2 linked regions of the Caldalkalibacillus thermarum genome follow. Each later gene encodes a partner of the first gene's protein in a complex. Links are inferred from orthologs where the notes say so. Each region holds a gene or a part of one and is shown in the gene's direction. Other genes may lie near its edges.

Region 1 (2,935 bases):
TTAAAGTGCCCGGTTCTTAAGCCGAACTCATCATCTGCATAAGGATTTGTCGACGAACCAAAAACCTTACCCGGTTTGGACATTTTTGTTGTGAAATTGGCCCTTGAATGCTAAGATGTTAACAGACATGCTGGACACTGTGCTATCGCAAGGAGTGAGTTGGGTGAGTCAAAGTGCGTATATTCGTCTGGTAGAGGAATCAACAATGACCGAGTCCAATTTGGACGATGTGAAGCAAAAATTGGAACGTTACATAAGCATGACCACAAAAACAGGACAGCAGCTGGCTTGGCATTATGAGGAGGCCGCTTTTCCTTACACGATTGAAGAGAAGTCGGAGGGGAAAGGAAAATGGCTCTACCTGAAAGGCAACAACCCTGAACTGTACAAATATATTGTCATCGGGGTTGGCTCAGAAACAGTCATGGATGAAGAGAGCGGCCAAGAGAAGGAAGAACACTATATTCAGGTGGTGTTGCCGGATGGAGCCACTCATGGTGATAAATCAAAAGCCAATGAGTTTTGCAAATATCTGGCCAAAGCGTATCAAGCGAAATTGCAGTTGTTTAACGGGCGCACCATGTATTTTTATCCCCGCAAACCGTAACCTGTCCCACTGAGCCTGACCGGTTTAAACCCGGATCCTTAGTATCTTTTTTGAAGCTTAGTTTCTTGCCTTTTCTTATCTAATGCGTTTCTCTCCCTCCTTTTTCCACTTTTATTTTTTCTTTTTTTGCCGTAGAATAGAACATACGTTCTGTTATCCACTGCTGAACGGAGGATGGCACAACATGAACAAAGCAGGTAGCAAGATGCCCCGGGAACGGGTCATTTTCCTGGTTGATGTGCAATCCTTTTTTGCTAGCATTGAAAAAACAGCTGACCGCTCCTTGCAGCATAAACCGATTGTGGTGGCAGGAGATCCCGAACGGCGCAGCGGGGTGATCCTGGCGGCCTGTCCCCTGGCCAAACAATGGGGGATTGAAACGGCAGAAGCGTTGTGGGAAGCCCAGCAAAAATGTCCTGGTGTCACTGTCGTCAAACCCCATATGCAAAAGTACATTGAAATCTCTGTTCAGCTTACCGCCATCATGGAAAGCTTCAGTGATCTGGTCGAACCGTACAGCATTGACGAACAGTTTATTGATCTGACACCGACCCTGCATTTATTTGGTGGCAGCCCCTATCAAGCGGCCCGTCTCTTGCAACATAAGATCCAGCAGGAAATAGGGGTCTATGCCCGCATTGGCATTGGCCCCAACAAAGTGCTGGCCAAAATGGCCTGTGATAACTTTGCCAAGAAAAACAAAGAGGGCATCGCCCACATCAGCTATGACACATTGCCCGCCACGTTATGGCCTCTTCCCGTCCGCTCTTTATTTGGCGTGGGCAGCCGCATGAGCCGCCACTTGGAACGCATGGGCATCCGCACGATTGGCCAACTGGCTCAAACCCCCGTGGAACGTCTGCGCAAAAAATGGGGCATTAATGGGGAACGGCTGTGGCTGACCGCTAACGGTATTGATGAATCCCCTGTTTCTCCCCGCTCCCATGATGAACAAAAGGCGATCGGTCACCATATGACCCTCCCCCGGGACTATGAAACCCTGGAGCAGATTAAAGTCATTCTGCTGGAATTAAGTGAAGAGGTGGGCCGCCGCGCCCGGCGCAAGGGATATGTGGGCGATACCGTTTCCGTGGGTGTACGCGGCGCCCGCTTTGATTTGCCCACCGGCTTTCACCGCCAAACCAAATTGACCGAAAAAACCAACGATGGACTGGATGTGTTTAAAGCCGCTTTTGATCTGTTTTGCACCCATTGGGACGGGGAGCCGATTCGCAGTGCGGGGGTAGCGCTGTCTGGCCTGGAGCCGGACCACTGCCGTCAACTGAGCTTGTTTAACTTTGAGACCACGCTTAAAAAAGAGCGCTTAAGCAAGGCAGTAGACCACATTAAGAATAAATACGGGGCCGCCGCCATTTTGCGGGCCGCCTCCCTTACTGCAGCAGGCCAAGCCCGGGACCGGGCCCAAAAAATAGGAGGGCATTACAAATAACCCTAAAAAATGACATTTGTTTTACACTTTGGTGACGTTTCGTTTACAAATGGCACGCTGTCACATAATTGTGACACAATCGCACGTTGCGTCCCCCTCTTTCTGTTAAAATGAAACTAGGAATGAAAAACGGGGAGGCCGTGATGATGCAAGGACAACCCTTTTTGGCCCAAGAACGTCAGGCGTGGCAAAACACAGGCATCTTTTCCGGACAGAACTTTCTAAAACTGAAGGAGATTATGTATGACCATACGTTTGAAGCCGGCTCTTATCTATTCTGGGAAGGGGAGCAAGCTGACAAACTTTTTTATATCAAACAGGGGCAAGTCAAGCTGACCAAAACAAACGCTGAAGGAAAAGAGTTTACTTTGCACATGTTTCAAGAGGGCGATCTGGTCGGGGAATTAGCGGGATTTACCACATTAAAGCACAGTTACAATGCCTTGGTGACCAAAGACAGTATCATCGGTGTCATCCAAACTCGTGATTTGGAAGTGTTGCTCTGGCAGCACGGGGATCTGGCGGTTGAATTTATCAAGTGGATGGGCCTGATGAATCGTATCACAGAAACTAAAGTGAGAGATTTGATGTTTTATGGCAAGCCAGGCGCTTTGTGTTCAACTTTAATCCGCCTGGCCAATACGTACGGCAAACAGACTGAACAGGGATGGCTTATCTCTCACAAAGTCACCCATGCGGAATTGGGTGAATTTATTGGAGCGACAAGGGAAAGTGTCAACCGCATGCTGCGAGATTTGGCCAAAAAAGGAGTGATTGCTCAGGAGCAAGGGCACATCATCATTAAAGACATCGACTATTTGAGAGATATTTGCCACTGTGAGCACTGTCCCGTTACCGTATGCCGCATCTAACCATCT
Region 2 (2,918 bases), on another replicon or contig:
CATACTTTTAATACCTTGCATGAGGAAGCGAAACAAATTGTGATCTCAAGCGACAGACCACCTAAAGAGATCCCTACATTGGAAGACAGGCTGCGCTCCAGGTTTGAATGGGGCTTAATCACCGACATCACGCCGCCCGATCTGGAAACCAGGATTGCCATCCTGCGTAAAAAGGCAAAGGCTGAAAATCTGGATATTCCCAATGAGGTTTTAGTGTACATTGCCGATCTCATCAATACCAATATCCGCGAACTGGAAGGGGCCTTAACCCGGGTCGTGGCGTACAGTACCATGACCAATCAAGATATCAGCACGGAGCTGGCCCAGGAAGCCTTGAAAGATATTGCGCCGAGTAACAAACCTCACTTGATCACGATTGCCCATATTCAACAAGTCGTTGCTGACCATTTCGGTTTAAAGGTTGAAGATTTAAAAGGGAAAAAACGGACCAAGTCAATTGCCTACCCACGTCAAGTGGCCATGTACTTATCCCGCGAACTGACCGATTCTTCCCTGCCCAAAATTGGGCAAGAATTTGGCGGACGAGACCATACGACCGTCATTCACGCCCACGAAAAAATAAAAAAGGATCTGCAAAAAGATACCTCGTTTCAAAAAATAGTGGAACATCTGATCAAAGTGATCAAGAAAGAGACTTAATATCAACATGTGTATAACAAAACAAGCCTATACACACGCCATCCACATGTGTATAGGCTTTATTTTGCTGCCAGAGATCAAGTTATCCACAATTACACAGGCATTAATGATTAATACGAACTAAATTAATATATTATGCTAAAATAAATGGCATATGCTAAAAAAATTTGGAGGTCGACAGCATGCATATTGTGGTGGATCGAGAAGCTTTAAAAGAAGCGGTTAATCAGGTATCCAAAGCCGTATCATCGCGGACCACAATCCCTATTCTAACCGGTATCAAACTGACAGCTACCCATGAAGAATGCATTTTAACCGGCAGTGATTCTGACATTTCCATCCAGGTTTCCATTCCCGCCCAACGGGATGATATAGAATTAATTAAAGTGGTTAAAATAGGTAGTATCGTCCTTCCGGCCAAATATTTTGCAGAAATCGTCAAAAAACTGCCAGCTGAACACATTGAGATTGAAGTGCTGGAAAATGAAGTCACTCACATTCGCTCCGGATCAACGGAGTTTAATTTAAACGGATTAAATGCTGAAGAATATCCCCGCCTGCCCCAACTGGAAGAGGATCAGGTCTTCAGCATTCCGGCCCAGTTGCTTAAAAGTTTGATTCGTCAAACATCCTTTGCCGTCTCCACATTGGAATCCCGTCCCATTTTAACAGGGGTCTTGCTTAAACTGGAGGAAGGGCTGCTGACGTTAGTGGCTACCGACAGCCACCGCTTAGCACACCGTTCTGCCCAAGTGGAAGTCAATCACAACCTCTATCTTGAAAATGTGGTCATTCCTGGGCGGAGCATGAACGAATTGCAGCGCATTTTAGAAGACGAGTCAGATCCGGTTGATATCGTGATTACCAATAATCAGATGCTGGTCAAAGCAGGACGCTTGCTCTTTTACTCCCGCCTGTTGGACGGCACGTATCCAGATACAGAGCGCATCATTCCCTCAACAAGCAAAACCACGCTGGAAGTGGAAACGAAAGCGCTTTTGTCCGCCATTGAACGCGCATCTCTTTTAGCGAAAGACAGTAAACATGTGGTAAAATTGAGTATACAAGAAGAGCGCATCCATATTACCTCTAACACCCCGGAAATCGGGCAAGTGTTTGAGCAGGTTAACGCTCACCATATAGAAGGGGAAGAAATTCAGATCGCGTTTAACGCCAGATTTATGCTGGATGCCCTCCGTGTCATTGACTCGCCGCAGGTTTCGATCCAATTTACAGGTGCCTTAAGCCCGTTTGTGATTAAGCCAACAGATCATGAACATATGCTGCACCTTATTCTTCCTGTGAGAACCTATTAAGTTCTCTTAAGTTTTATATCTCTTACCTGAGTTGTAACAATGAGCGGGAACAAACCAATTTCTTCGCAAGACCAGCACAGAGGAAAAGGTGAATTGTTTTGGCCAAGATCATCCACATTTCCACACCTTATATTACACTGGGACAACTGTTAAAACTGGTAGGTGTCATCGATACTGGCGGGCAAGCCAAATGGTTTCTGGCCGAACATGACGTTCTGGTTAATGGCCAAACGGAAAACCGCCGGGGACGGAAACTATACCCTGGTGATGTCATTGAAATTGACGGCTTTGGTCAGGTTAAGATTGCTGCACAAAGCTAGGGGGATTCCCTTTGTATGTCAAACGTTTAACCCTGCAACATTTTCGCAATTATGCTACCCTTGAGCTAGAGTTCCAACCGGGGATCTATTTGTTTATTGGGGACAATGCCCAAGGAAAAACCAACCTTTTAGAGTCGTTATATGTGTTGGCCATGACCAAATCTCACCGCACCTCCAAGGAGAAGGAACTGATTCAGTGGCACAAGGCGCACACTACGCTAGCCGCAGAGCTAGAAAAAAAATACGGCTCTGTTACGCTGGAATTACACATTTCTCAAAGAGGAAAACGGGCCAAGCTGAATCACTTGGAACAAAAACGGTTAAGTGATTATATCGGCACCTTAAATGTGGTGATGTTTGCACCTGAGGATCTCGAATTGGTCAAAGGAAGTCCTCAGGTGCGCCGTCGTTTTATTGATATGGAGCTGGGGCAGGTGAGTGCCAATTACTTATACGATTTGGGGCGTTATCAGAAACTATTAATGCAGCGCAATGCTCTCTTGAAAGAATGGACTGACCGGGAAAAACACCGTCCCATGGTTGACGTCTTTACCCAGCAGCTTATTGACGTGGCGGTCAAATTATATCAAAAGCGTTTCAAGTTTCTGCACAAGCTGGAACA

The links. The genes of interacting proteins can lie anywhere in the genome.
Region 2: the proteins of IEW48_RS02500 (region 1) and dnaN are in contact, whole or in part, in a solved structure (PDB 1OK7), measured with the Escherichia coli proteins. The link is inferred for Caldalkalibacillus thermarum from one-to-one orthologs.

Annotation. Positions count from the first base shown.
Region 1 is NZ_BMKZ01000004.1:8,925-11,859, reverse strand. The notes cover bases 3-2,924. They hold IEW48_RS02500 (DNA polymerase IV), read left to right. Parts: upstream 3-791; coding sequence 792-2,057; downstream 2,058-2,924. Other genes in these bases: IEW48_RS02495 (Crp/Fnr family transcriptional regulator), read left to right, coding at 2,201-2,924; IEW48_RS02505 (DUF1885 family protein), read left to right, coding at 164-607. Outside these bases: more of IEW48_RS02495, read left to right, coding at 2,925-2,929. UniProt on the Escherichia coli protein: Poorly processive, error-prone DNA polymerase involved in translesion repair and untargeted mutagenesis. Copies undamaged DNA at stalled replication forks, which arise in vivo from mismatched or misaligned primer ends.
Region 2 is NZ_BMKZ01000046.1:13,342-16,259, reverse strand. Bases 5-2,909 are described here. They hold dnaN (DNA polymerase III subunit beta), read left to right. Parts: upstream 5-842; coding sequence 843-1,976; downstream 1,977-2,909. Other genes in these bases: recF (DNA replication/repair protein RecF), read left to right, coding at 2,308-2,909; yaaA (S4 domain-containing protein YaaA), read left to right, coding at 2,075-2,296; dnaA (chromosomal replication initiator protein DnaA), read left to right, coding at 5-660. Also shown: more of dnaA, read left to right, coding at 1-4; more of recF, read left to right, coding at 2,910-2,918. UniProt on the Escherichia coli protein: Confers DNA tethering and processivity to DNA polymerases and other proteins. Acts as a clamp, forming a ring around DNA (a reaction catalyzed by the clamp-loading complex) which diffuses in an ATP-independent manner freely and bidirectionally along dsDNA.